One region of the Metasolibacillus sp. FSL H7-0170 genome, then DNA from elsewhere that is predicted to be linked to it. Evidence: riboswitches for the same ligand, from Rfam matches in the RefSeq annotation. Region 1 holds a riboswitch; the other holds the start of a gene.
What was found. A riboswitch is a leader RNA that binds a small molecule or an ion and turns the genes downstream of it on or off. The one in region 1 is predicted to bind FMN.
Positions count from the first base shown of each region.

Region 2: another riboswitch for FMN. It lies ahead of ribD (bifunctional diaminohydroxyphosphoribosylaminopyrimidine deaminase/5-amino-6-(5-phosphoribosylamino)uracil reductase RibD); the one in region 1 lies ahead of MHH70_RS05660 (ECF transporter S component).

Region 1 covers NZ_CP151964.1:1,178,688-1,194,427, reverse strand. The annotation lists gene MHH70_RS05710 (CueP family metal-binding protein) at 1-438, shown strand, start outside; gene MHH70_RS05705 (sulfite exporter TauE/SafE family protein) at 456-1,187, shown strand; gene MHH70_RS05700 (pseudouridine synthase) at 1,472-2,206, shown strand; gene resA (thiol-disulfide oxidoreductase ResA) at 2,303-2,839, shown strand; gene MHH70_RS05690 (cytochrome c biogenesis protein ResB) at 2,851-4,503, shown strand; gene ccsB (c-type cytochrome biogenesis protein CcsB) at 4,500-5,732, shown strand; gene MHH70_RS05680 (response regulator transcription factor) at 6,414-7,130, shown strand; gene MHH70_RS05675 (ATP-binding protein) at 7,123-8,895, shown strand; gene MHH70_RS05670 (RNA polymerase sigma factor SigX) at 9,061-9,588, shown strand; gene MHH70_RS05665 (hypothetical protein) at 9,588-10,805, shown strand; FMN riboswitch at 11,570-11,746, shown strand; gene MHH70_RS05660 (ECF transporter S component) at 12,005-12,589, shown strand; gene MHH70_RS05655 (GNAT family N-acetyltransferase) at 12,643-13,092, shown strand; gene MHH70_RS05650 (ABC transporter substrate-binding protein) at 13,320-14,987, opposite strand; gene MHH70_RS05645 (MFS transporter) at 15,080-15,740, shown strand, end outside.
Region 2 covers NZ_CP151964.1:600,999-616,738, reverse strand. The annotation lists gene MHH70_RS02800 (C39 family peptidase) at 97-1,077, opposite strand; gene asnB (asparagine synthase (glutamine-hydrolyzing)) at 1,101-2,927, opposite strand; gene MHH70_RS02790 (class I SAM-dependent methyltransferase) at 4,250-5,008, shown strand; gene MHH70_RS02785 (serine hydrolase domain-containing protein) at 5,151-6,191, shown strand; gene MHH70_RS02780 (PLP-dependent aminotransferase family protein) at 6,454-7,839, opposite strand; gene MHH70_RS02775 (FMN-binding negative transcriptional regulator) at 7,957-8,607, shown strand; gene MHH70_RS02770 (NADPH-dependent FMN reductase) at 8,880-9,422, shown strand; FMN riboswitch at 9,619-9,736, shown strand; FMN riboswitch at 9,819-9,936, shown strand; FMN riboswitch at 10,019-10,137, shown strand; FMN riboswitch at 10,221-10,338, shown strand; gene ribD (bifunctional diaminohydroxyphosphoribosylaminopyrimidine deaminase/5-amino-6-(5-phosphoribosylamino)uracil reductase RibD) at 10,438-11,469, shown strand; gene ribE (riboflavin synthase) at 11,479-12,111, shown strand; gene MHH70_RS02755 (bifunctional 3,4-dihydroxy-2-butanone-4-phosphate synthase/GTP cyclohydrolase II) at 12,127-13,314, shown strand; gene ribE (6,7-dimethyl-8-ribityllumazine synthase) at 13,330-13,794, shown strand; gene MHH70_RS02745 (GNAT family protein) at 13,913-14,443, opposite strand; gene MHH70_RS02740 (dynamin family protein) at 14,797-15,740, shown strand, end outside.

The DNA of each region.
Region 1 (15,740 bases):
GAAGCAACAGAAATAAAAGAAATGGTGCAATATTATACGGCACGCAATATCACTGCAAAGTCCGCGTCTATTACCGCTACACAGTTAGTTGTGACAAACGATAACGAAGAAAAGGAAGTTTATGAGTTACCAAAAGAGGAGTTTTTTGTGTCCATCGCACCTTACATAAATGAAACACATCCTTGTCATAACCATAGCTTAACAGGTTGTCAAGGAGAGTTAGTCAAGGAAGAATTTGATATTTATATTGAAGACGAAAAGGGCAATGTTGTTGTAAATGAAACATTGCAGACGGGAGTAAATGGATTTATTGACTTATGGTTGCTGCGTAATCAAACATATCAAATTAAAATACAGCATGGTAGTAAACTGGTTGAATCTGAATTTTCTACTTTTGATAAGGATGGTACTTGCATTACTACACTACAATTAACTTAAAGAATTAGGGGGATGAAATGTCGAGTTTTTTGTCTCAAATAGGTCAAATGTTGAGTGAGCCGTTATCTTTATTTTTAAATTCATATAATCATTCGCCAATTATTGCTGCACTGTTACTAGGGCTAATTGGTGCAGTCGCTCCGTGCCAACTTACGGGGAATATTAGTGCCATTACATTGTATGGTAACCGCACGATTCAAAAGAATGCTAGCTTAGGCATTATTACTTCATTTATTGCTGGTAAAGTAGTTGTGTACAGTATAATTGGATTATTTGCTTGGCTATTTGGTCAAGCATTTGAAACAGCATTAACAACATATTTTCCGTTGTTTCGAAAGGGCATTGGTCCATTGTTAATTTTTACTGGACTCGTGCTGATGGGCGTTTTAAAATTAAAGTTTTTAAATCGCATAACAAGTCATATGCCATTGAAACTAATGCAGGGGAAATTCGGCTCATTTTTATTAGGCGCTAGTTTTGCGATTGCATTTTGTCCAACAATGTTCGTCATCTTTTTTGTCTGGCTTATGCCCATCGTTGCTTCAAGCTCTTACGGCTTAGCATTGCCAGCCGTTTTTGGTATTGCAACAACAATTCCATTATTAATTGTTTTATATCTCATCTGGTATTTTGATGTAAAGGGCTTAGTAATGAAAAAAAGCATGAAAATCGGAAGACTACTTCAACAAATAGCAGGGGTATTGCTCATTATTGTTGGTCTTTTCGATACGATTACTTATTGGGGCTAAAGGTACTCAATCAAAGGCATAGATAAATTGCGAAATCTCCAAGTTAACTATAAGTAAGGATAAATTAATTGAAAAAGCGTTAGCCAAATATAGAAAATCAGCATCACCACCACATAAAAGGTGCTGATTTTTTACTTGGAGCTTTATCATGTGACAAATTTGTCACGTCTAAATGTGAAATAAAGCTATTTTTCTTTAATAATGGCGCAAAGTGTGACATAATTTTCAACAGGTTCAGGCGCAAATGAAAGGGTTTTCGAACAATCAATCAATGAGGTGATCTTATGGAACGATTACAAAAAGTGATTGCTTATGCGGGTGTGGCATCCCGTCGTAAAGCAGAGCAACTAATTGTAGAAGGAAAAGTAAAGGTAAACGGTAAAGTTGTCAAGGAGCTGGGTACGAAAGTATCTAACTCTGATACAATTGAGGTAGAAGGTGTAAGGCTTGAGAAGGAAGATAAAGTGTATTTCCTATTATACAAGCCAAGAGGCTATATTTCGGCAGTAACAGACGATAAAGGACGTAAAACGGTAACGGATATTTTTAAAAAACATGTGCATCAACGCATATTCCCAGTAGGTCGCTTAGATTACGATACAACGGGCTTATTGTTGTTAACAAATGATGGGGAGTTTTCTTATTTGTTAACACACCCTAAGTTTAAAATTGATAAAACATATATTGCGCGTGTGAAAGGTGTGCCGACAATCGAAGGCTTAAAAAAGCTACAGCGCGGCATTAAATTGGAGGACGGCAAGACGGCTCCAGCAAAAGTAAGCATGACATCATTTGATGAGCAGGCGAGCAAAGCGATTTGTGAAATCACTATTCATGAGGGGAAAAACCGCCAAGTGCGTAGAATGTTTGAAGCAATAGGAACGCCCGTTGTAAAGCTGAAGCGAGAGCGCTTTGCTTTTTTAGATTTAACAGGTTTAAGCCCAGGAGAGTACCGGGAACTGACAAAGCATGAAGTAAAATTGCTGCGTGTATTGGCTGAAACAGGGAAGATTGAGTAAACGTTCATAATTCATTCAAAAGTGCTTTATATTAAAAATTTGTTATTTGTTATAATAATAGGCGGGAGTAGACTGTGTGAGGAGGGTTATACGCAAATGGAAAAAAAGAAAAAGCGTTCAATTATGCGCGGTATTATTTTAGGTGTATTACTCGCTGCAATTGTTTATACGGTTTATACGACAGCGACAAAAGATAAAGTGGAAATGCTAAAGGAAGGGTCGAAAGCGCCTGACTTCGAGCTTGTTGATTTAAACGGTGAAACACATCGCTTATCAGATTATGAAGGAAAAGGTGTGTTTTTAAACTTCTGGGGTACTTGGTGCCCTCCATGTGAGCGTGAAATGCCAGCGATGGACCGCCAATACGATGCATATAAAAGTCAGGGTGTTGAAATGTTAGCAGTTAATATTGCGCAATCTGATTTTGAAGTGCAAAGGTTCATTTCTAATTTAGGGGTCGATTTCCCTGTTGTTATTGATAAAACGAGAAGTGTGCAAAAAGCATATAACGTAGGAGCAGCTTTGCCTGCGACGATTTTAGTGACACCAGACGGGAAAGTGAAAAAAATTATTACCGGTGAAATGAGTGAGGCAGATATCGCTTCATATATGGAATCCATTAAACCGGAATAGGAGTTTGACAGATGGAAAAAATCATTTGTACTTGTAAGCATGAAAATCCAATTGGCACAAAGCTTTGTGAAAAATGTGGACGACCGTTAACGGTAGAGGAGCAGGAAAAACAAGTAGTTGATATGCGTTATGACGGTATTGCAATTCGCTCTAAAACGCGTAATAAATCGCTTATCGATAAAATTTGGAACTTTTTCTCTAGCGTTAAAGTAGGAGTTACTTTAATTATTATTACGCTTATTGCAGCGTCAATCGGAACGATTTTCCCACAGGAATTTTATGTGAATGTTGCAACAGATGCTGAAAAAGCAGCATATTACAAAGATGTCTATGGAACAATCGGAACGCTTTATTATAGCTTAGGTCTGTCCGATTTATATTCATCTTGGTGGTTCCAAGTAATTGTTGGAATGCTAGCTATTTCGATTATTGTAGCAAGTATTGACCGAGGTATTCCGTTACATCGCTCTTTAACAAATCAGAGAGTAAAGCGTCATACGAGCTTTATGAAACGTCAGCGCGTCGTAGCAGAAGGACAGCCTGCTAAGCAAGCGGATAAAACGCTTGATTTAATTGAACAGCAAATGCAGCAATTAAAATACAAGGTGCGTCGTGAGGACAATGCATTATTTGCAGAAAGAGGACGCTTTGCACGTTATGGTCCGTATATTAATCATCTTGGATTAATTATTTTTCTAGGTGCCGTTATGCTACGCTTATTGCCAGGCTTTTATGTTGATGAGTCGATGTGGCTACGCGAGGGTGAGACACGTGCTATTGATGGAATGGACGGCTATCTTTTATACAGCGATAAATTTATTTTAGAAACGTATGATAACGACCCGCAAGGCGAACAGTTGCGTCAAGGCGTCAATGTTGTTGCGAAAAACTTCCAAACAAACGTAACGCTCTATAAGCAACAAGAAGGTGCCATTCCTGGACAAACAGCGGATTTAGAGGAAGTGAAATCCTATGAAATCCGTGTCAATCATCCATTAAAGCATGATGACTATGCTATCTATCAAATGGACTATCGCCTAAACGAATTAAAAGTTATGAATTTTGAATTGCAAAATAAAGCAACTGAAGCATCGTTAGGTGAAGTAAGTATCGATTTAACGAATCCGCAAAAAGAATATATTATCGATGAGCAAACAAAAGTAGAGCTTGTTTCTTATTTGCCGGATTTCTCAGGCTTTAAGGATGGTGTGCCACAAACGGCTACACCATATCCAAATAATCCGGCATTTATTTTCCGTATGTTTACACCTGAAACGCCAGAGGGTGAAACGAGCTTTGTGGCGATTCGCGAAACATTAGAGCCATTAGGAGATAATCAATATAAAATGAAGTTTGCTAGTGTGGAAACACGCAATATGTCCGGCTTGACGATTCGCAAAGATAAATCGATTCCAATTTTATTTGTTGGGGGCTTCATCTTTATGCTAGGTGTTGTCATCGGTTCATATTGGAGCCACCGTCGTTTATGGGTGGAGCAGTTAGAGGATGGGACAGTGCGTCTTGCTGCACATACAAATAAAAACTGGTTCAGCATGAAAAAAGACTTAGACGCTGTTACAACACACGCTTATTTACCACAATACCTGGACCAAGTAGAAAAAGAACAAGAACAAAAGGAAAAGGAAGGTGACAACTCCTTATGAGTTTACTTCAGTTAAGCGGCTATCTATTATATGCTGCATTCATTTGTTATTTAATCGCTACAATCTTGTTTGGTGGTGCAATTAAACCATCAAAAGTAAAAAATGCACCAGCCTCTGCTGAGAAATGGGGCAAGCTAGCCATTACGATAACTATTATTGGCTTTGTTTCAAATATTGGCTACTTTATTACACGCTGGATGTATACAGGACATGCACCTGTAAGTAATATGTTTGAATTTACGACAGCATTAGGTATGTTTATTGTTGGGGCATTTATCGGAAGCTACTTTATGTACAGAGTAGCTGTAATCGGGGTTGTAGCATTGCCAATTGCTATTATAATTATTGCCTATGCTGCGATGTTCCCAAGAGAGGTTAGTCCATTAGTTCCTTCATTACAAAGTCATTGGCTAACAATTCATGTTATTACGGCTGCTCTTTCTCAAGCTGTATTAGCGATTAGCGCCGTTGCAGGATTAGTTTATTTATTAAAGCATGTAGATGTGAAAAGAGCTTCAAAGGAACGCTTTTTCTTAGAAGCAGTTATGTTTTCTTTAGTGCTTGTCATTGGCTTCGTTGTGTCTTCTGTTACATTTGGTGCAATGGGCTATAGTGCAACATATCAATATGTCGATAAAGAGGGTAACACAAGCCGAGTTGAATATCATAAGCCCGCTATCTTTGGGATGAATAAATATGTAGAAGTAGAGCTAGTTGATGCAGAGAATAAAATATATGAGCCTGTGGCTAAAGAAAATCAATCATTCCAACCATTAGTAGAGATGCCTCCACTTGTGAATGCTAAAAAATTGACAACAGTCTTTTTCTCTCTAATATTTGGTACTGTTATTTACTTGCTTATTCGCTTAATTACACGTCGCTCAATTTCGGCAATACTTCAACCATTAGTGAAAAAGGCAAATTCGCCACTTATGGATGAAATCGGATATCGCTCGATTTTAATTGGCTTCCCAATGTTTACATTAGGCGCATTAGTATTTGCCATGATTTGGGCTCAAGAAGCATGGGGACGCTACTGGGGTTGGGACCCTAAAGAGGTATGGGCTTTAATTACATGGCTATTCTATGCGGCATTTTTACATTTACGCCTATCAAAAGGCTGGGAAGGTAAAAAATCAGCATGGCTTGCTTTAATTGGTTTTACGATAATCATGTTTAATTTGGTGTTCGTTAACCTAATTATCGCTGGCTTACATTCATATGCATAGTAAGGAGCGCCTAAACAGCCGTGCAGTTGCCGGCTGTTTAGACGCTTTTGTTTGCTGTTTAGATAAAATGTTAGTTCGGTGAGGCAGAGAGTACTTTTGGGAATATGAAAACATAGAGGCTAGCAGTAGTTCCTCTAAGTAAAGGGGGTGCTGTTCAAATCTCGCCTTTTTTGGTATTTGAGGAATATATATTTTCAAACCTGTTGATTATGTAAATATTGTCTATTTATTAGCGTGTTTATAGGGGGAAATGCTTTTCAATAGGCATACACTTGTTGATTGGAGTGAAGGGGCGACTCCATTGGAATCAAAGGTAAGGAGGCTAAGGTCGTCACGCACTGTGGCAACGCCTCCATGACCAACATCGTGTTGACCTCGAGCTGAAAATCTATTTATTTCGGCATTCACCGAAATAAATTAATGGAAGCCGCACCCTCCGTAATGGAAATCAATGAATTACTAGGTGATCTCTGTGAAATAAAGGCTAATTAACACGCCTGAGATACTTTCCCTAGAAAAGCTAACCAACTCGCTATTTCTGAAGTATCACCAGAAAAAATAATCATAAAGCGTTTCGCTAAATATGTGATATTATGTCGTATTAGGACATTCCTTTCCTTTTCAATTTGGTGTTGAAACGTTACAATAGAAGATGTAGAAAGTAGGAAAGGGGATACACCAGTGTCTGAAAATATTTCTGTATTAGTAGTAGATGATGAAGATCGTATTCGCCGTCTATTAAAAATGTACTTAGAGCGTGAAGGATATATTGTAGATGAGGCTGAAAATGGGGAAGAGGCAGTTACAAAGGCATTTGAACATGATTACCATTGCATTCTTTTAGATATCATGATGCCTGAAAAAGATGGTCTACAAGTATGTGAAGAAATTCGTGAAAAGAAAACAACACCAATTATTTTACTGACAGCAAAAGGTGAGGAAGCAAACCGTGTACAAGGCTTTGAGCTTGGCGCTGACGATTATATCGTGAAACCATTTAGCCCGCGCGAAGTGGTGCTACGCTTAAAAGCTATTTTACGACGTTCAGCAGCATTTGCACCTGTTTCAAATGGCTCGACTTCCAAAGATTTAGTTGTATTTCCACATCTAACGATTGACCATGATGCCCATCGTGTTACTGCAGACGGTGTAGAAGTAAATTTGACGCCGAAGGAATATGAACTTCTTTATTTTCTAGCTAAATCACCTGATAAAGTATTTGACCGTGAGCAATTATTGAAAGAAGTATGGCATTACGACTTCTTTGGTGATTTACGTACTGTAGATACGCATGTAAAGCGTTTACGTGAAAAGTTAAATCGCGTGTCTGAAAGCGCAGCGAAAATGATTGTAACGGTTTGGGGCGTAGGCTATAAATTTGAGGTTGTGAATGAATAGAATATGGAATAGTATTGTCGGGAAGCTGTGGGGAACCATATTGCTTCTCGTTTCCTTTGTATTATTTATCTTCACGGTGTTCATGCTGGAGTTTTTAGAAAATTATCATAGTGCCAGGGCCGAAGAGACATTGCGCCAAACTGCCTCGACAATTGCGAACATTGTTGATGGTGATTTAACAGATAATTCACCCTATGAAATTATTCGCAGTGTATTACACGAGGGGACAAATGCGCTCATTGTAGAAAATCCTGATGGTGCTGTTTATGCCATTCAAGAAGGAATTAATCAAGAGGGTATACAAGCGCAAATTTTACAGGATAAAGCGTTCGAAAATATTTATGCAAGTAGCCAGCCAATTTTGCAGGAAATGATTTTACCATCACAAAAGAATGAAGATAAGATGGAAACATACGTTGTACTCGCGTTTCCATTAAAGGGTGATGCGGCTTTACATGGTGCAGTGTTTATTTATCAAAATCCAGATGCGATGCATGAAACAAGTAAGGAAACGACAAAAATTGTCTTTATTTCAGCGCTTATTGCTTTTGTCTTAACGACGTTTTTTGCCTTTTTCTTATCAAGTCGTATTACTTATCCTTTAAGAAAGATGCGTGAGTATGCCTTTGAAATTGCAAAAGGCCGCTTCGATTCACAAGTGCCGACAACACAAAATGATGAAATTGGACAGTTAGCTGTTGCTTTCAACCAAATGGGGCGTCAGTTGAAGCATCATTTAGAAGTAATTAACCAAGAAAAAGAGCAGCTATCGAGTATTTTAACATCGATGACAGATGCTGTAATTACGTTTAATCGTGACAGGACGATTTTAGTTAGCAACCCGCCAGCAGAGCGACTTTTGCAAAAATGGTTTGTTGCGAAAGGGGCACAAAGCACAAAGCCTATTCCTGCTGAAATTTATCATATGCTGGACCATGTGCTCGATTTTGAGGATAAAATTGAAGAAGAAATTGAAATGGATGGCTCCTACTATAGCATTGCCATTAGCCCGCTTTATAGTGGGGAGCTTGTGCGTGGTGCAGTAGCTGTAATTCGCGACCAAACAGAGCAGCATCGTTTGGAAAAGCTACGCTCTGATTTTATTGCCAATGTTTCACATGAATTGCGCACGCCCATTGCAATGCTACAAGGCTATTCTGAAGCTATTTTAGATGGCGTAGTTATCGATGAAGATGAGCGCAATGAAATGATTAAAATTATTTATGATGAGTCACAGCGAATGGGACGACTTGTCACAGATTTACTTGATTTAGCACGAATGGAATCAGGACATATGCGCTTATATAAAAATCTCATTCCACTTGTACCTGTGCTTGAGCGCATGACGCAAAAATTCGCACAAGTAGCAAAGGAAAAGCATGTAGATTTGAGCTTCATCACGAATATCGAAGAGGATGTAGTGATTAATATTGACGAAGACCGCATTGAGCAAGTGTTGACAAACTTGGTTGACAATGCACTGCGCCATACACCTGTTGATGGTGCTGTAACAGTGTCCGCAACTTATGAAAAATCCTATGCAAAAATCGAAGTGCGGGATACAGGAATTGGTATTCCAAAAGATGATTTACCATATGTTTTTGAGCGTTTTTATAAAGCAGATAAAGCGCGAACACGCTCCAAAGGCGGTACAGGGCTAGGTTTAGCGATTGCCCGCAATATCGTTGAGGCACATAATGGAAATATTGCGGTAACAAGCGTTGAAAAAGAAGGAACTGCATTTACTTTTTATTTGCCATTGTAATAGAATAAGAGGGTGTGGGAAATCGGATTTTCCCACACCCTTTATCTATTTAAGAAGGTGAACTATGAATTTTTAAAGTTTAAAATAAGAAGAAATTCCCAATATATAAAATGAAACTTTTTTACTGGATGTACGACTAATTTTATGAGGATGGAGGTGGAATGGATGAAAGAGTCCATTTTCCATCGATTATATGATGAATATCACCAAGATGTATTCCAATTCCTAATCTATTTAGTGAAAAACAGATCTATAGCAGAGGATCTTTCACAGGAAGTATATATTCGTGTGTTGAGAGCTTATGACAAATTTGAAGGAAAAAGCTCGGAAAAAACATGGCTCTTTTCTATCGCTAAAAATGTTGCTATCGACTATTTTCGCAAAAATAATGTGCGAGAAAGGCATACGTTTGATGCCTTTGAATGGGAAAGTGAACAGCTCGTTTCTCCAGCTCGTACACCAGAGCAATTTTTAGAAATGAGTGAGGATATGCGTCAGCTACTAGAGGCATTAGAGCTATGCACTGGTGATCAAAAGATGGTCATCGTTATGCGTTATTTTCAAGATTTGTCGATTGGAGAGACGGCTGAAATTTTAAGCTGGACGGAGAGCAAAGTGAAAACGACACAGCATCGCGCAATTAAAACATTGCGGGGTATTTTAGAGCAGGATGGAAGGGAGGTAAATTCGTGATGAAGACGAAATGGGATGAAGAAAATATTGAAAAGCTTTTGATGCAGGCACCAAAAATCCAAGACCACCGTTCCAAAGAGGATGTTTTTGCAAAACTCCAAGCTGCAGGTGCTTTTGAAGAGCAGCAGCCAGTTCAAAAAACTGTGCGTCGTTCATATAAACGTATTACAAGCTTTGTAGCAGCAGCTGCTGTTACGTGTGCAATTGGTATTCCTATGTTTTTAACGATGACTGGAGAAGAAACTGACAAGGGAAGCGATGTTGCGCTACAGGAGATGGAAAATTACGCTAGCGATCGTGCAAATGTTGACAATCATACCAGTGAAGCTGATGCTGCAAAGGAGACAGCTAAGGAAGAGGCAGCAACTACTTTTTCAACAACGGAGGATATGTCCGAAGCACGTGCAATGACTCCGATTGATTCCACTGCTATTTATGATGATGCAGTAGGTGAAGGGGAAGTATTTACTGTTAGTCTGGCAGGGGACGAGGATGTAAGTATCCCATCTGCAATTATTATTCCAAAAGAAAAACTTGTTGAGGATTTTGGTACAGAGGAGCCTACACAAGTTGATATGTATAATTTATATGCACCAAAGCTCGATGAAGAGGCGTACGGATTTGAGGACACTCATCCGATTGAAGGGGAAATTACTGAAAGCGGACAAGAGCTGATAATTGCACTTGAAAATCAAGAGGACTATTCAACTAAAAAAAGCATCAAAACATTAAGAGAAACATTTCCTCAATACGAGGAAGTGCTTTTGGAGCAAAATGCCCATGCTGATAATATAGAAACAGCAACAGTGCCTTTAAATCAAAACTATAGCTATTATTTATTTACACAACAAGGGAAAAAATATTATGTACAGCAGCCCCTTGCGATATATGAACATGTAGACGAGGCGATTTACGGCATGGTTGGATTCAGCACAGAGCAGTATGAATCCGCTATTATTGAGGGGATTAACTTTACCGTAACTGTCACAGATAATGTCCATGTAAAATTTGAAGAGCCATTGGACTTAGAGGTGCTAGATTATAGGCGAGCAAAGCAAATGCTAGAAGCTATTATGCTAACAGCTGCCGCATTCCATCAACAAGTCGTTTTTGAAAATATTATACAAGCAGCATGGGATACCTTTGATTTTACAAAGCCACAGCCAATCCCTGTAGCGCCAAATGAATTACCACTCGATATAATAGAAGGTACCTGAATAGCATGCGAATACGCCGCTTTCAGGCACCTTCTTGCTTTGGATGAAGTGTTCACTATTTATCCCGCATTAACGAGCAGTAAACCTCCGACTTCCAGACTTAAGTGAAAATTGGCTGAAGGATAAGTGGGAGGTCAACTGCCCGTAAAAGCCCGATTGGTTCAACTAACAATCCGTGGAGAAAAGCCTCCACAGATTGAAGTTTCACTTTATCCCGCATTAACGGGCAGTAAACCGCCCACTTCCAGACTTAAGTGAAAAATCGGCTGAAGGATAAGTGGGAGGTCAACTGCCCGTAAAAGCCCGACCGGTTCAACTAACAATCCGTGGAGAAAAGCCTCCACAGATTGAAGTTTCACTTTATCCCGCATTAACGGGCAGTAAACCGCCCACTTCCAGACTTAAGTGAAAAATCGGCTGAAGGATAAGTGGGAGGTCAACTACCCGTAAAAGCCCGACTGGTTCAACTAACAATCTGTGGGAAAGCCCTACTGATTGAAGTTTCACTTTATAAAAGGCTATTTCAATCTTTTTAACTTCTTTCAGCAGGTGTCCAAACACCTGCTGAATTATTGAAACTCGATCTAAGAAAAGACCATATTAAAATAACGACGGAGTGACTAACATCGTGTTGGTTAGATTTGCGGCGGATGTCGCAGATTTTTCTAACGGTAAGGGTATGTATAAAAAGAATTCCAAGCAAAAGGGTTTACTTTTAAAAAGTTTCTTTTATAATAGAGGGTGTAACAACAAATTTAATATTGATTCATCTTCGGGGCAGGGTGTAATTCCCGACCGGCGGTAATTGAAATTGCAATCTCCGACCATTCACTTGGAGGTCATTGCTTTCGTATTTCATAAGCCCGCGAGCCCGCTTTTGCGGTGCAGGATTTGGTGAGATTCCAAAGCCGACAGTATAGTCTGGATGGGAGAAGGTGAAGGCGCAGTCGTCATTTCTCGGAAATGTCGTATTTTGCTTTAAAAAAGTCTGGTAATATAGGCTTGTTTAAATGCGGAAATTTATGACAAAAACGCTTTGGCAACATGCTTTTTAAGCATGGTCGAAATTAGTAATACGACTTTTTTAAGCTTGCCTATTTCTCCCTTATACAATTTATTGTATAAGGGTTTTTTCGTGAATGGCATAGGACTGTCCTTTCTTCTTGCAAGAGTGAATCAGCAAAGAGGAGAGATTTTTTATGCGTAAGCAAAACTTGAAGTTACGTTCAACTGTAACAATCGCAATGCTAAGTAGCATCTCATTTTTATTAATGATGCTCGATTTTCCACTGCCGTGGTTTCCAGTATTTCTAAAAATTGATTTTAGCGATGTACCAGCGTTGATTGCAGCGATTACAATGGGACCAGTTGCTGGTATTGTAGTAGAATTGATTAAAAATATTTTAGATTGGCTGTTTAAAGGAGCCCCAACAGGTGTTCCAGTAGGACATATGGCGAATTTTGTAACAGGTATTTTATTCATTTTGCCAACTTATTATTTTTATAAAAAATTCAAGACGATTCCTGGCTTAGCAGTAGGTTTAGCAGTAGGAACGTTTGTGATGTCTATTGGTATGAGTATACTGAACTATTTTGTGTTTTTACCAATGTATACTTATTTCTTAGGCTGGGGCTCATTTGATATGTATGAGACAATTGTACTTGGTATTTTACCGTTCAATATTATTAAAGGGATTATTATATTAACTGTTGCGCTGCTCCTATTCCGCACGATGAAAACATGGATTGACAAGCAGCAGTCCACCTATTTATCATTAAAATAATCAAAAGCCGAGCTGCTCTATAAGCTCGGCTTTTTATAAGGAAGTGAATAAAAATGATTCGAATGCTCACAGCAAATGAACAACTACCGATGGACTTGCTTTTATTAGCGGATCCATCAGAAGAAATTGTAATTGATTATATAAAACGTGGATACTGTTATGTGGCAGAGCGTGATGGACAAATAGTTGGTGTTTATGTGTTGCTACCAACAAGACCACATACCGTAGAGCTTGTCAATGTAGCAGTAGATGAACAATGGCAAGGGCAGGGAATAGGTAAGCAGCTTGTGCTACATGCGATTGAAAGTGCAAAAATGGCACAATATAAGACAATTCAGCTAGGCACAGGTAATTCTAGCATTAACCAGCTTGCGCTTTATCAAAAATGTGGCTTTCGCATAGTTGGCGTAGATCGCGATTTCTTTATCCAGCATTATGATGAGCCGATTTTTGAAAACGGAATTCAATGTGTAGACATGATGCGGTTAGAAATTGTACTTTAAGTTTGAACAAGCTGTCTAGAGGTGTTTTCATTTTCCGTTTATCTAGTCGTATGGCTTGGACTTTGAGCGATGACGGTAGCTACAATAATTAAAATATTTGTTATTAAAATATTTGTTGACAGCCTCCCGCTATATTTAATTATATAGCGGGAGGCTGTCATCGGATTATTTATAGGCTATTTTCGATATTTTATACACAAAAAGAGGCAAAGCTCGTTATTGCGACGCTACATTTGTTTTTGATAAATTTTGCGATAGTCAATTTTGCCATGTGTATCGAATTGAATATTATAAAATGGACGGTCTTTTCTTATATAAAATACGTGTTGGCGATGTGCTAAAAATTTTAGCGTAAAGGTGTTAATTAAGTGTTCTTCTATTTTATATAACAGATTCATTGCTTGGCTGTCATCTTGGCACATAGTTGCTTGCTGGAGCAATGCTTGCACTTCCGCATTGCTAGAAAAAGCACTAATAGGAGAGCGCTCGCTGTCTAATCCATATAACCAGCCAAGTAGCTTGTCATCCCCAATTGCAATACCACCAACAAAAATATCGTAATGCTGTACACAATAGTCTGCCGATGCATGGAAAGGCATAAGTGTTAATTCGTGTGGGATGTGATGGGCTGTTAAAAATGAGCTTAAAATTTGTGCTTCCCGCAAATGGTTGGCATGTGGCCGAATTTGCTGTACACCGATACGTAAATAAGGAAAATCAAGTGTCGGTAGCGGAAGCGGTGATTGCTGTTGTCTGTTATTTGTCGTTAAAAAGCTAGTGGCTATTATTTCACCTTCTTCTGTTAAGCAGTAGCTTGCCGCATCAATTGCCTCAAATAATGCACGTCGATACTTTTCATCCTGCAATGGCCCACGTGCCGCATTGAATATAATAAAATCGGCTCCCTGCTCTTGAAAAACGATTTTTTGTTGTGCTATATGTGCAGCAAAAGGAAGTGCACTGATGCCAAACTGTTGAATGTTTTCTGTAAAAAGAATATCCACATCATCAATCCATGGTCGCTGCTTAAAATATTTCGGAAATACGGAGAGTCGCATATGTTGCTCATTTTTCTCAGCGATATAAAATGCACCGCAACCAGGCGGGATGCCTTTTGCACCTTCTTCAATCCATTTTACAGGTATAATAGAAAAGCGATAACTACATAGTATACGAGGGAATAGCATTGTTGGCTGTGCAAGCTCTATTGTAAAATGATATGGGCTTGTCACAGTCAATCGCGCCTCTGGTAATAGTTTTCTCATACAAGCGCGCTTTAAGGAAGCAATGACATCCTCGCTTGTGAGCTTTGTTCCATTGTGAAAGTAAATATTTTTACGCAATGTAAAAGTCCATTTTTTTGCGTCGCTTGTGTGATAGCCGTAGACTAAATTAGGTTGCACACGCTCTGTTTCTATACAATAAACAAATAAAGGCTCATGTATTTGATTGTAAAAATGCATATCGTGCCGAGAGTTGCCGTTTAACGGGTCATAATGAAGCTGAATATTTGGATAAGGATAGCGAAAAACATCGCGTTCCTCCTCATTTGAAAAGCCGTAACGTTGCTGTAGCCAATTTTCTACTTGTGGATGTGAAATTACATCGTGCTCTTGTAATAGTGCATAGGCCTCTTTAAATTGTTGCTGCTCCCAATAATGGTCGAATGCTAAATAAATAGCTTCTAGCTTTGTTAGCTGTAAAAGCACTGTAGGCTTTTTCCCACGACCTTGTGTAGTATGCCATTTTAGCCATCCACGTTCCTCACATTTTTTTATAAGCACCTTCGCATAGCGTGCAGAGCAGCTCCATATTTGCGCTAACTCTGCAATAGATGTTGTGCTACTTTGTCCGACTTCAAAACGCCCATATAGTTTTAAAATGTATTGAAACATAGCTCCTCCTTTAAAAGGTGAACAATAAAAATAAAGTACTCACTTTTTGTTCCTCTATTTTTATTTTACACTAAATTGCAGGAGGTGCTTAGATGAATTTATATCATAATCGTAATTTTTTATTGTTGTACATAGGGACAATCGCATCAACGATAGGCTACCAGCTTTATAATTTTATTTTGCCACTTTTTATATATGATTTAACAAAATCGGCACTGGCAATGAGTACGATGCGTATGATTGATTTTTTACCGAATATTTTGCTAGGCATGCTTGCAGGGGTGCTTGTTGACCGTATAAATCGCAATAGGATGCTTAAATATACAGGTTTTATTAAAGCGGTGCTTGCGACATTGTTAACTGTCATTATTTTGTTAGATACCGTGCAGCTTTGGCATATGTATATTTTAGGTTTTTTCATGGCAACTGTTAGCTATACATTTGGGAATGCGCAACATGCGATTGTGCCACAACTCTTTGAGAAGTCGTTGATGACTGAAATTCAGGCTAAATTTTCGTTTATTAATACGCTGTTTTCAATAGTAGGTCCAGCAATTGCAGGGATGTTGCTCGTTTTTATTGCCTATGATTATTTATTTATTGTTTATGCATTCTCGTTAGTTGTTATTTGGTTGAGTGTTTTTTTATTAGACGCGACACCAACACCGGAAAGAGCGCATAAGCAATCTATTTTAGCCGATATGAAAGAGGGATTTATCGAGCTATTCGGTAATAAAACATTATTTTATCCGA
Region 2 (15,740 bases), 580 kb from region 1:
TTTTTTCATTATAAAGAAAAATACCCTATACGATAGTCTTTTTTCAAAGTGTCTATCGTATAGGGTACATTTTAGAAAAGAAGTGGCTTCTTTTTATTATTGAATCACAACCGCATGCGCCCCAAGTGCCTCATAGCTTGAAAAGAAGACATTTATATCAATCGTTTCATAGCCGTAGAGCGGATTCATAATTGTCACGCTATTATGGTCATAGCCTGTTAAAACGACAGCGTGTAAATTGCTGTAAATAGGGTGCTTTTCACCTGTTTCTTCAACAATCCAAAAGCGATTTGTTCGCGGTGGTTGCCAATCAATTGTAACCCATGTTAAAACAGGGTAGCCTTGATCTATAAGCGCTAAAACTTCCTTTTTCGTGGCATTAGTAATATTCGCCGCACGTAAATTGGAGGATTGCTCAGCTAATACAATATTAGCTGCTTCTGCAATAGGATTTGCAAAGACATAAAAGCCATCTGTTGCACTAGCTGGGTTACCAGCATATGCAAGCTCTGGGTCGGGTCCGTATCTTATACCATCGCGAATTTCTGTAATTTCTCTTGGCAAGTATTCACGCTTCATCGTCATTTTATCTTTTTCGACACCGAAATAATTGAGCATAGCCGTTAAAGAGGTGATTTCACAGCCATTTGGCAGCTCTGGATTTTGGAACACGGTTGGAACTGCTAAGCCTACCTCAGAATGCGGATAAAATGTTTCGATAATAAGATTAGGTTTACTTTTATCAAAAGTAAAAGCTCGACGTGACTGTTCGCGCCCATTGGGATGATAAACGACAGCCTCAAAGCGTTCATGCTCCTGTAGCTGCTCAAAAGCAGCAACTCCATCTGTAGATGCTACAGTACGCGCAATTTCTTCACCAGTTGACTCACTTTCTATCGCAACTATCACTTCAGGAACAGCTACACGACTATAAAATTCTACCGTATAAACAACTAACTCATCAGAAAAATTTGCTGCCTCATGATTTTTTACAGCTCTAAATAGAGGTTCGGCATTTTGGCAGCTAGCAAGGATGACTAGAGCGAAAAGTAACATCACTAATAATAATCGTTTCAATTCGTAGTCATCCTTTCAAAAGATTATTGCTTTACAAAATATTCGTTATACCAAACAAGGAACATATAAATCGACCAAATTTTGCGCTGGCTATTCGTTGTACCTGTTACATGGGAGTCAAGTAGCGCTAAAATTTTATCACGGTTGAAAAATTGTGCTGCTTCTTCACTGCTAAATAGCGCTCGCACTTGTGCTACATATTTTTCGTCGCGCAGCCAATGGCGAATTGGCACAGGGAAACCGATTTTTTTACGGTTCGCCCATTCTTCAGGTAGCGCCTCACGTGCCGCTTGACGGAATGCATATTTTGTATTTTCTTCATTCACGCGGTAGCGTGTTGGTACAGATGCCGCGACATCCATCATTTCACGGTCAAGAAGCGGTACACGCAGTTCAATTGAATGAGCCATTGCCATTTTATCTGCTTTTAATAAAATATCATCTACTAACCATAAATTTAAGTCTAAAAGCTGCTTTTTCGTTACATCATCATGACCTTGGAACTTTTTGTAGTAAGGACCTACGATATCTGCCACAGAAGGAGCCTTATTAAAGTCAGATGTTAAAATCGCTGTAGATTCGTACTCTTCAAAAATACGAGCTTGACCGATAAATGTTTGCTCAACTGGAAGCTTAGCACGTCTTGCCAAACCACCAATTTTGCTATTTGGCATAATCGTTCCCGCAATATTGGCTAAAGCGCGGATTGGGGAAGGCAGGCTTTTAAACTTCTTCATATTCGGTGTGTCCGTATATTCATCATAGCCACCGAATAATTCATCAGCGCCTTCACCAGAAAGAACGACTGTTACATGCTTGCTCGCGAGACGTGCTAAATAGTAAAGAGGAACAATCGATGGATTTGAATGCGGCTCATCCATCATATATTGAATTTTTCCTAAATCCGCAAAGCATTCATCGGAGTTTAAAATTTCATTAACATTTTCAATGCCGAGCTCCTTTGAAAGCTGCACGGCATTGTCAATTTCAGAGAAATTTTCAGCGCTAAAGCCTACCGTAAATGTTTTATCTGGGCGAAGGACACTTGCTACGTAGCTAGAGTCAACACCACTTGATAAAAATGAGCCTACTTTTACATCGGCAATCGTATGTGCCGCCACAGATTCACGGACAGCATCATCAATATCCTCAATAATTTTTTCGAGCGGACGCTCTTCGGGAGCATATGTTGGCTCCCAGTAACGCTCAATTGTTAAATGACCATTTTCATACGTCATATGATGTGCTGCAGGCAATTTAAAAATGCCTTTAAAAAATGTTTCATTTAATACAGGGTATTGAAATGTTAAATAAGGCTTTAATGCTTCCTTATTTAGCTCCTTCACAAAATGCGGATGCGGTAAAAAGCTTTTAATTTCCGACCCGAAAAATAGCGTACCATTCATTTGTCCGTAATAGAATGGCTTAATGCCAAAATGGTCGCGTGCCGCAAATAATTTTTGGTTTTCACGATCCCAAATGATGAAGGCAAACATCCCACGTAGCTTTTGCACAAGCTTTGAACCATATTCCTCATAGCCATGGAGTAAAATTTCGCTATCCGTTTGGGTTTTAAACACATGTCCCTTAGCAATTAAATCTTCACGAATCATTTGGTAATTATAAATTTCCCCATTAAAAATTAAAACGAGTGACTCGTCCTCATTAAATAAAGGCTGTGAGCCATGCTCTAAATCGATAATGCTTAGACGGCGAAAGCCAAGGTGAGCTATGCCTTCATTAAATTGACCACCGCTATCAGGACCGCGATGGATAATTTGATTCATCATATTTTCTAAAACGGCTGAGGCTCCTTCAACCTCACCGATAAATCCAGTAAATCCACACATAAATACTAATTCTCCCTTAATGTTTATTGTTGTCAGTCATCGTATATTGCAAGCCGTATCGTTTCAAACAAATTTTCGCAATCTATAAAAATAATCGTTCCAAGTTAATTTTGAAATTTTATAGTTTAATCAATTTTTTATTTTTAAAAGCTTACTTTAAGTATTATGCCTAAAAACTATGCTATTGGTCAACTGCTTGATATGTAAGGGTTTTATTATGCATTAGTCCCACTTTCCATTTAGAACAAGTGTGAAAGCATTTACAATGGCATCTTTAGTTTTTTAGTACCGTGTGAATCATTTCAGATGTATTACCTAATCGCTCTGCAGTAGCTTTCTCTAGAAAGCTATTATTCATTAGTATTGTTGCGTGAGTATTTCTTAACTAATGAATTATACAGTAAAGTATTGGCTCTCGGGAAAATAGAGAGGAGTTGTCCGAAAAGTCCATTTTGTTTTGACACCGTATTGAAATCAATGTTTTCATCGCTTCCCTTTTACTGAAGCATAACGCTGCTAAAGCCAATGTTCATCCCATTTTTAAAAGAGGCGTTCTCTGCTTATATGAATCAACATTTTACGAAACATCATCGCTACTGTCCAAAATGCCGGCTATGTACTGCTTTTTGGACAGCCCTATGCTTTTTATTTTTTTGTGAAATAACAATATACTTTTGGATTCTTATTTGATTTAAAAATCTTCATTTTCCCATTTTTTCTTTCAAGCTTGGTGCTATGTAATAGGAAAAAAATAGTTTTATGAAGTTTGGCAACAACCATTTTAGATATGTTGTTACTTAGTATTATAGATAAAAGAGCGCGTATAAGAAATGGTTTTCTTATAACAAGTAGGAATTAGAAGATTTAATGACAATGTTAAATCGTTGAGATAAAGCTAAAAAGTTTTTATCAGAAAAATTACTTAGAAAATATATCTAGATATGCTAAAGCTCATCTTGTTGTTGATGCCAACTTTGTAGTCTGCAATATCCTCGAAACACTGCCATGGCTAAGAAATCAACTTGCGCTAGTGTTCCATATACCTTTTCAAACCAAATCCACGGAAATAAAGTTATTTAATTTTAAATGCTTCCTTTTAAATTAACGGGGCAGGTTAATTCAATAAGATATTTATGGATTTAATACACATTGAAATATTTGGATGAATCCTAAAAAAGTGTATAATATAATAATAATCTATAGAAAGTGAGTGATTTAATATGATAGTCAGCTCTTTACCTACATCAAAAAACAAACTTGAGGTGCGGAAGCTTTAATAATCTCAATAAAATTCTTCCGCATATACTATTGGAGGAAATGAAATGTTTAGTTATTATGGTGCATTAAGTACGGAAGTATATGATTTTACCAAACCTGTGGGGTATTCAATTGGCGGTGACATTGAATATTATCTTGAAAGATTAAAAGGAACGAAAGGGAAAATACTTGAAGCTGCTGTCGGTTCAGGCCGATTCTTAATTCCCCTACTTGAAAATGGATTTATTGTTGATGGTATTGACTATTCAACTGAAATGTTAGATTCTTGTCGAAAACGATGCAAAGAAAGAGGCTTAAATCCGAAGCTATATGAAGAGAACTTACGTAGTTTTTCTTTGGAATCAAAATATGAGGCGATCGTTATACCTACTGGCTCCTTTTGTTTAATCGACAATTTTACGGATGCTAAAGACGCTCTGAAATGCTTTTATAATCATCTAATGCCCGAAGGACGTCTAATAGTTGATTTGCTATTACCGAGTAATTGGCGTACAGAAGAAATTACTACTGCAACCTTTCCTCTTTCTAATGAAGAAGGCATTACATTAGAAAGCAAGTCAATTGAAATCAACTGGATTGACCAATATACCTTATCTTATTTAAAATACGAAAAATGGAGAGATGGTAAGCTCGTAGACACAGAATTACAGAAGTTTGCAATGAGATGGTATGGAATCGAAGAATTCAAACTGATTTTAGAAAGCATTGGTTTTTCTGATATTACTTGTTCTGCCGATTATTCTTTCAAAAGGCAACCATCAAAAGATTGCCAACTCATTACATTTGAGGCTGTACGAAAATAATCTAATCGTACATTTCTGAAATGGGATGTTTGCAAAAGAACTGAGCGTTATTTTTTCGCTCTGTGAACTAGATGAGAATAATAAAATGAGGGACTCACCAAAGATGATGAGTCCCTTTTAATATTCTAAGGAGAGTGAAAAATTGATTTTAAAGAACGTGAATGATTACACAAACTTATTTGAAGATGTACGTACTCATGTGATGGAAAGTGCTGAAAAGTTGGGTGCTAGCGGTGGTGCTCTATTTATTATCCAGAACGATAAAATCGCAAAAGAATCTTATTTTGGTAAGCAGTCTAATGCAAAACTTGCTCGAGATGTTCAAGTAGACACTCAATTCCATATTGCATCTGTAAGAAAAGCTTATATTGGTTTTGCTGCGGCTTATGCTATATACAATGGTTACTTTTCCATGGATGATACAGTTCAGCAGTTTGTTGAAGATTCGAATTTAGCTGCATATGAGGGGGTAACTATTCGTCACTTATTAACCCATACACATGGATTAAAAATTGTTGACGGCAATAAACTAGTAAGTGAATATAAACCTGGTGAATCATGGGCATATAGAGGTCCAAGCATTGATTTATTGACAATGATTATCCGAAAAACAACGGGACAGTCTGTTGCTGAAATTATTAAATCACAGGTTATTGAACCACTAGGCTTTCAATCAACAGAATGGATTAAGATGAGTAAGCCTCATTCAAAAATTGCAAACGCTATTCGAGATGCAGATAACCCATTTTGGACGAAGACGGATGTAGTAGATGGTTCTGGAATGAATATGTATGTGTCTGCACAGGAGCTTGCTTTATGGGGTTACATTCATTTAACAGAAGGGAAATGGGGAGGAAAACAGATTATTCCTAGAGAAATCATTCAAATGGCTACATCCATTCAAACTCCCAACCTAACACTTCCTATTCAGAAGAATGGATTTTTATGGTTTGTAAAAGACACAAACCATAGTTTTAACCAAATAGGCGATACAGTTCCACAAGGTTCCTATCAATTATTTGGCTACACCAATGTAGCTTTGCTCGTCATTCCAGAGGAAAACGTAGTAGCAGTAAGAATGCTCAACCGTTACGGCTCACCTAAAGGATACGATTATTTAAGCGACATTCGGTCTTTTGGAGATACTGTTTATAAATGTTCTATAAAATTAACAATGCAATAGCATTATAATTAAAAGGTGTTGCAGAGATACTCAAATGCATATGAAATTCCACAAAGAGGAACGATTGCTAAGCAACACCATTACGAAATAATTCAACTTTTTTTGTAAAAGCAAAACTAAGATTTGCTGAGAAAGAATCCATTTTGATTAATCTTTTTTTCAAGCTGTATTCTTTCTGTTTATTGTTAAATACTAGATTGTAGGATTTTTTTAATCAAACTTTAGCATAAGTAATTATCGAAATATTCGGATTTCATAATGGTTAAGTCCAAGCTTCTTTTAAAAGCCGAATACCTAACTGAATTTCTTCACACGAGAGATTGCTAAATCCAAGCTTTATAGCTGGTTCAACTATATGATTTTGTACTGAATAAATGGAAGTAGGATACACTTTCACCCCTAGTAAAGATGCGCGGTTAATTAAACATTCTTCAGTAAGGTTTAAGTGTATTTTCACTAATACAAACAAACCAGATTGCTCTCCTATAATTGAAATCGTATCTTTGAAATGTTTTCTTAATTCCGTAGTAATGCATTGCATTTTTCGCTTATAAACGAGGCGCATTCGCTTAATATGTCGATTCCATTCACCTTCCTGCATAAAATTAGCCATCGCAAGTTGGTGTAGAAGGGAGGCAGTGCATTCGAAAGCTGACCACTGTTTTTTATAGTTCGATAGCAGCATTTCTGGAAGTACCATATAACTAATACGTATTCCAGGAAGAAATGATTTAGAAAAATTACCTAAATAAATAACTCTTGTTGAGTCAATAGAGGCAAGAGCCGGAAATGGTTGCTGCGTATAGCGAAATTCACTATCATAATCATCCTCTATTACATAACCTTCTCTACTATTAGCCCACTGGATGAGCTCTAACCTTTCCTTTATCGACATACTAACACCAAGAGGGCTTTGATGGGAGGGAGTAACATAAATGAGGTGAGACAACAGTTCATTTAATTTTGAGAAATCGACACCTGATTTAAAGACGGGGATTGTTTCAATGGACAAATTATGGAATTTAAAAGCTTCTCTTGCACCATCATAGCCTGGGTCTTCAACAATAATACTAGAAAATTCCCTTTTTAAAATTTCGATGAGATTGATTAACATTTGTTGTGTTCCACTACCAATAATTATCGAATCAACACTTGTCCTCACACCACGAGATTGAAATAAATAGGTGGCAATTTGTTCACGTAAACAATGTTCACCAAAAGGGTTTCCATAATAATAGCTTTGCTGTGTATATAAAACTTGATTCGTCATTCTTCGCCAAATTTTCAGGGGGAAATGCTGTTGGTCTACTGTTCCCGCACGAAAATCAATCAGAATATGTTTACTTTCTTTTAATTCAAGCTCTTTATTATTGATGTTCATCAAATTATTTTGAAACAAAGATGAATCTACTTTATTTACAAAATACCCTTTGCGACCTTCGCTGCGAATATAGCCTTCAGCCATAAGCTGTTCATAGGCTGTAAGTGTAGTATTCCTACTTACTGAAAGTGAATTTGCGAGTTCACGAATAGAAGGTAGCTGGTCATTAATTGAAATGTCACCATTCTCAATATACAACTTGAACTGCTCATAAATTTGTTTATATTTAGGTGAAGTATTATTAAAGATAAATATAGTATTTTTCATTTATATAATAACCCCTGACATGCATATTTGTTTATAATTGTACCTTTTTTTATGTCAGTGAACAATGTATGATTTTTTTAATAGCTTAGATTAAATAGATAAAGGGGATAATAAAGCATGTTTATACCAAAGTATTATAAGGTTACGGATTTTAAAGAAATTACAAATTTTATTAATGAAAATTCATTTGGAACTTTAGTTACAATAAAAAATGAAATACCAATAGCGACACATATTCCTTTATTGCTAAATCAGGAAGGGGAAGATTATTTTATTACTGGCCATATGGCTTATGGAAATCCCGCGTGGAGAACTTTTGAAGCATGCAAGGAAGTGCTTGTTATGTTCCAAGGGCCTCATGCGTATATTTCTTCCTCTTGGTATGGACATGAAAATGTTCCTACTTGGAATTACCAAGCGGTCCATGTATATGGAAAGGCGAGTATTTTAGACAAAGAAGAGCTAGTACAGGACTTAACATTATTGCTTGAAAAATACGAGGCTAATCGAGAAAATCCGATTTTATGGGATACACTTTCCCCTGAGTTATTAGCAGCTGAACTTAAAGGGATTGTTGGCTTTAAAATTAAAATAAGAGAAGTTCAAGCTTCGTATAAAATGAGCCAGAATCGCAATGAAGTGGATTATCGAAATATTGTAGCGCAACTACAAAATGAGCCGAACGCTGATTCACACCGTATGGCAGAAGCAATGAAGAAAAGAGAGGAATTTAGAGGCAATAAAAATGCTGCTCAGAAAGAACAGTGAAAACTAATATGTCATATAGGGGCTGTCAGAAAAGGAATACCCTTTCTGACAGCCCCTACTCAATGTAAGTTTTTTGAATATAAAAAGTGAATTTGGGGAAAATAGAATAGGTATAATTTTTTAACTTCTATCAGCACTATTTTTGTGCTAATAGCAAAGTGGCATGTATAGGAAGTACGCTCACTGTTATAGGGTCTTTTGACGTAGGAGAGGCGTTGTTTATCGGGTTTTTAGCCAAATTTTTCGTTTCAAAACATGAGGAGGAGCAAGCAATGACAGCATTAAATATTGGTATTATTATTGGTTCAACACGTGAAGGACGTGTAAGCCCACAGGTAGCACAATGGGTAAAGGAAATTGCAAATCAACGAAATGATGCAAACTATACAGTAATCGATATTGCTAATTACAAATTGCCTTTATTAGGTGAGCCGGGGCAGGATGCATCTGGGGCAAAGGGCTGGTCAGAAATTATTGCAAAACAAGATGGGTTTGTATTTATCGTTCAAGAGTACAATCATTCTATTACAGGCGCTTTGAAAAATGCGATTGATTATTTAAGAGTAGAATGGAATAACAAGGCAGCAGGAATTGTCTCCTATGGCTCTGTAGGTGGTGCTCGTGCTGCGGAGCATTTGCGCGGTATTATGGGAGAGCTGTTAGTAGCAGATGTGCGTGTTCATCCAGCTCTTTCATTATTTACAGATTTCGAAAACGGAACAGATTTCAAACCGAAAGATGTTCAGGCAGATTCAGTAAATCAGATGTTAGACCAATTAATTTCATGGTCAAAAGCATTATCTACAATTCGGTAGGTCTGCTATGAGGGGAACGTTAGCGTAATACATTGCTGTTTTTTGAAATATAATCTTTTTATAGAGAAGCGCATGCATTTTCTTCGACTAAAAACATTTTTTAAATCTTTCTTTTAATATTTCATAAAATAAAAAACGTTTCTTTTGATAGACTAGATTTTTTGCATTATTGCTGTATAATTAAAGCCAACATAAATATCACCTTCGGGGTCGGGTGCAAATCCCAATCGGCGGTATAGCCCGCGAGCTTTATTAAGCAGGATTCGGTGAAATTCCGAAGCCGACAGTAACAGTCTGGATGAGAGAAGGTAGGCAAAAAAGCGACATTCGTGTGGCTTTATTTGAAGATGCCTTTTAACGACCCCACATTTCAAAGTGGGGTCTTTTTAATTGAATAAATTCCTTCGGGGTCGGGTGCAAGTCCCAATCGGCGGTATAGCCCGCGAGCTTTATGAAGCAGGATTCGGTGAAATTCCGAAGCCGACAGTAATAGTCTGGATGAGAGAAGGTAGGCAAAAAAGCGACATTCGTGTGGCTTTATTTGAAGATGCCTTTTAACGACCCCGCATTTCAAAGTGGGGTCTTTTTAATTGAATAAATTCCTTCGGGGTCGGGTGCAAGTCCCAATCGGCGGTATAGCCCGCGAGCTTTTTTTAAGCAGGATTCGGTGAAATTCCGGAGCCGACAGTAATAGTCTGGATGAGAGAAGGTAGGCAAAAAAAGCGACATTCGTGTGGCTTTTTTTGAAGATGCCTCTTAACGACCCCACATTTCTAAGTGAGGTCTTTTTAATTGAATAAATACCTTCGGGGTCGGGTGCAAGTCCCAATCGGCGGTATAGCCCGCGAGCTTTATGAAGCAGGATTCGGTGAAATTCCGGAGCCGACAGTAATAGTCTGGATGAGAGAAGGTAGGCGAAAAAAATTAGCTATGGTGCTAGTTTATTTAGTGACGCCTTCTTCGTAAAAGCCCCCTATTTAAGGGGGCTTTTTATTTTTCAAAGGGAGGTGACTGAATGAGTGACGAACAAGTTATGCAATTTGCTTTGAGCTTGGCAAAATCAGGTAGTAATCAAACTTCTCCTAATCCACTTGTTGGGTGTGTTATTACAAAAAATGAGGAGATTATAGGTTTTGGTGCTCATCTTAAATTCGGAGAGGCACACGCGGAAATTAATGCCTTAAAAATTGCAGGTGAGAGAGCGGAGGGTTCGAAGGTTTACGTTACACTTGAGCCATGTAGCCATGTTGGGCAAACAGGTCCATGTGTTGAGGCACTAATTAGAGCGCAGGTTGCACATGTTTTTATTGCGACGCTGGATCCGAACCCACTTGTAGCTGGACGGGGAGTTCGAAGGTTGGAGGAGGCGGGCATTACGGTAAGTATAGGATTATGTGAAGAAGAGGCAAAAGCATTAAATGAAGCATTTTTTTATTATATTTCACATCGTTTACCTTACGTTACATTAAAGCAAGCCATTTCGTTGGACGGTAAAATTACTGCTGAGATAGGGAAGCAAACTGCAATCACGGGTAGGCTTGTTCAAAAGGATGTGCATTATACAAGGTCAACACATGATGCTATTTTAGTAGGCTCAAATACGATTTGCATTGATGACCCAAGCTTAACGAATCGTTGTAGTACCTCAAACAAACAACCGATTCGAATTGTTATTGATCGTGATGGAAAAGTACCAAATTCAGCGAAAGTTTTTAATGATAAAACGGCTCTAACTTGGCTTTTTACAACAAAATCTCGTAAATTAGCAGGTGTTCGTACGTTTGTGATAGAGGATTGTTCCTTGCGAAATGTATTAAGAAAGCTAGCAGATGAAGGGATTATGACTTTATATGTTGAGGCTGGCTGTAAAATGGCGGATGCCTTTTTACAACAGCAATTCGTACAAAAAATGATTATATACATTGCGCCTAAGCTATTAGGAACAAATGCGCTTTCAATGACAACAATTGCTTTGCAAGAAGCGTTTACTTTTACTAAAGTTGAAAAAATTGGTGAAGATATTAAATTAACGATGATGATGAAATGAGGTGTACAGTTGTTTACTGGAATTATTGAAGAGCTTGGTACGATTGAGAAAATGGCAAAAGGGCAGGAATCAATCGCTCTTACAATTGGCGCTAAAAAAGTTATAGTAGATTTGAAAGTTGGCGATAGCATTGCTGTAAATGGAGTATGTTTAACTGTAACAAGCTTTACAAATACGAAATTCACGACAGATGTTATGCCTGAGACGGTCCATGCAACCTCACTATCGCAATTGCAAATAGGTTCCGTTGTTAACTTAGAGCGTGCTATGGCTGCTAATGGGCGTTTTGGGGGGCATTTCGTATCGGGGCATATTGATGAGGTAGGGACTATTTTACGTAAACGTTCGTTCGCGAATGCAGTTTATTTTAATATAAAAACATCTCATGAATCAACTGCACTTTGTATACCACGTGGGTCAATCGCAATTGATGGTATTAGTTTAACAATATTTGATTTACAAAAAGAAATGGTTACGATTTCGATTATTCCACATACATTTAATCAGACAACACTTGGATTTAAACGTGAAGGTGACCTAGTCAATATAGAAACAGATTTATTAGGAAAATACATTGCCAAGCAGCTACAAACAAAATCAACAACGTTAACGGAGGATTTTTTACAACAAAATGGATTTTAAAGGCGGGATAATATTATGTTTAATACGATAGAAGAGGCAATTGCTGACTTAAAGCAGGGGAAAGTGATTATTGTTGTAGATGATGAGAATCGTGAGAATGAAGGCGATTTTGTTGCATTAGCTGAATATGCCACGCCCGATGTGGTTAATTTTATGGCAACGTATGGAAAAGGGTTAATTTGTACACCGATTGATTTACAAATAGCGCAAACTCTTCAGCTTGAGCCAATGGTTACAAATAATACGGATAAGCATCAAACGGCATTTACTGTAAGTATTGATTATATTGATACTACAACAGGAATTAGTGCTTTTCAAAGAGCATTAACTATCGAAAAAATGCTTGATGATAAGGCGGAGCCACAGCACTTCCGTCGTCCGGGGCATGTTTTTCCTTTAATCGCAAAAAAGAATGGGGTACTCGAAAGACCTGGACATACAGAGGCAGCGGTAGATTTAGCAATACTTAGTGAAAGTAAAAAGGCTGCGGTTATCTGTGAAATAATGAATGAGGATGGCACGATGGCTCGTCTACCCCAATTAAAAAAAATGGCCTTAGATTTTAATATGAAGCTTATTACGATAGAAAGCTTAATTCAATACCGTCTTAAAAAAGAGCTAATTATCTCACGTGAAGCAGCAATTCAACTGCCATCACATTATGGTGATTTTACAATGATTGGCTATGCTAATCCAATTGATTTTAAGGAGCATGTTGCTGTTGTTAAAGGGGATTTGTCCAATGTAGAAGCACCGCTAATACGTGTTCACTCTGAATGTTTAACAGGCGATATTTTTAATTCAAAACGCTGTGATTGCGGAGCTCAGTTACAACAGGCACTTGCTAAAATCGAGCAGGAAGGAGTAGGGGCCATCCTTTATATGCGGCAAGAGGGGCGAGGAATAGGGTTATTAAATAAATTAAAAGCATACGAATTACAAGAAAAAGGCTTTGACACAGTAGAAGCTAATGAAATGCTTGGCTTTGCTTGTGAACTACGCAATTACAGTTTATGTGCGCAAATGCTAATAGAATTGGGGGTAACACAAATTCGTTTATTAACGAATAATCCAGATAAAGTAGCGCAGCTGGAGCGATACGGTATAAAAGTAGTAGAACGTGTACCCCTTATTACGGGGTCAGTAGAAGAAAATGCTAATTATCTAAATACAAAAAAAGAGAAGATGGCACATTTATTATAAAAGGAGGAATTATTGATGGTAAAAACATTTGAAGCACAGCTTGTAGGTACAGGATTAAAGATAGGTATTGTTGTTGGACGCTTTAACGAATTTATTAATGATAAACTATTAGCCGGTGCAATTGACGGTTTAAAACGCCATGGCGTAGAGGAAGATGCTATTGATGTGGCTTGGGTACCGGGAGCGTTTGAAGTACCCTTTATAGCAAAAAAGATGGCAGAATCTCAAAAATATGATGCTGTCATCGGACTTGGTACAGTTATTCGTGGAGCTACAACGCACTATGATTACGTTTGCAACGAGTCCGCAAAAGGAATTGCTAGTGTAGGTCTGCAAACGGGTGTTCCAACTATTTTTGGAATTGTTACAACCGAAACAATCGAACAAGCAATTGAGAGAGCTGGAACGAAAGCTGGTAATAAAGGCTATGATGCTGCAGTTGCTGCAATTGAGATGGCTAATTTATCAAAAATGTTTTAAGCTGGGATAACTTCAATATGTAAGCGTTGTGTCTCTAATTCTCTGAATTACCAAGCGGTAAGGCTGTCTAAAAAGTAAGTTAGGACACTACTTTTTAGACAGCCTAATAAATTTCATTTTAATCTGTTTTTAAGAGCGAGTAAATATTGATGTCTATAAAGCTTGCTTTAGATTTTTCGTATTGTCTAAGCGTTCCTTCAAATGTGAAATTAAGTTTTTGTAGTACTTTGATTGAATTGGCATTGCTAGGCTCTACCTTTGCTTCGATTCTGTTCAACCCTAAGTTTTCAAAAGCATAATGAACCAATGCTTTAATACCTTCAGGAGCATAACCCATGCCCCAATAGGCTTTAGCAATATCATAACCGATTTCTGCTTTCGAGTTTTCGAAGTCTATTGAATTAAATCCGCAAGTACCAATTATTTCATGGGATTTAATTTCAATCATACTGAAGCGAATTGCTTTATTAGCCTGAGCTAAATTTTCTAGGAGCTCAATCATTTCTTTTGCTTGTGTTTCGTCTGTGAAATTAGAAATGTTCATAAATTTAGTTACATCCGGGTCAGACCAAATTTTAAATAAGCTGTGTGAGTCTGAAACTTGCATTCTTCTTAAATGCAGTCTTTTGGTGTTTAATTCTTTTATCAATACTTTTACCTCCAATATTTTTTATAGGTTGAATAAAAAATATTGTCATCCGCGCATAGTTCAGTCCCTTCAAATTGGAATAATTGTATTATAGCAAAAAATAAAATTTTTTTTAGCCTTTAATTAAAATTGCTTTTGCTGCATTCTTTTTAAGCTGGCAAACAATGAATGATTATCAAAATTTGTACATTTATGCGTATTGTCCTACTAAAATTTTATTATTATCATTTACGTGGTTCATATTTAGGTCTTTTTGCTTTTCATCTTTAAGCAAATTAGACTTATCATTAAAAGTAGCCATAAATAATAGTAACTAGAGGGGCTACGTCACCGCACTAAAAAGAGATGGGAGAGTGGAGCGAAATATGGAAACAAATTCATTACATCAACTTATTGAGCGCATGAAGCCACTGCATGTTATGTTAGAACAAAATACATATATAACTGATACAACGAAGCGCCTAAAGCTAATTATTGAGGACGCTCGCGAGAAAGAAGCATTGCTTTTTTTAGGAAAAGAGCGTGTTGGAAAGACGACACTTATTAATGCTTTATTAGGGAGAGAATTACTGTCTGTAAGTACGAAAAATCCAACTAGTGTTAATACATTGATTAAGTACGGTGAGCGTGAATGTGTCAAGGCATATTTTTATGATGGCATGATTGCGACATTCGATATTGATAAAATCCAGCTACTAACAACAGGCGACACTTTTAGTGCTCAAATTATTCGAGAGCATTTAGATTATATTGAAGTTTATATTCAGCATGAGTTATTGCAGCATGCAACAATTGTGGATACGGTTGCGTTGCAAGTAGGCGCGGATAATACTGCTTATTTTTCCAACGTCATGTTGGAGCGGGTGCAAGAAGTATTTTGGGTATTGCGCAATGGCTCTGCTGCAACCTTAGATGAATATAATTTATTAGTTAAAATGAATGAACAAAATATAAAGCCATACTTTATTGTTAATGCTGTCGATGAGCGTGCGGCGACCACTAGCAATTTTATGAAAGAGGAGCTAGCGCGATACGGAGAGCTGTGTAAGGAAATGCTTAGTGTTTCTGCTTTGCAGGCAATTGAGGCGAAAAAAACGAATAATACACAGCTTCTTATTGATTCAAATATTACACAGCTTGCTCAACTAGTGAAAGAGGTTGCTCACAATCCTGCAAAAAAAATGCAGCATACGGCAGAGCGCTTTAGTAGATGGTTAACTCGATTGTATAGTGAATTCGCAATGATTCCAGAGCGGGAGCCTTATTTATCTGCATTTGAAAGCATAAAGAAATACGT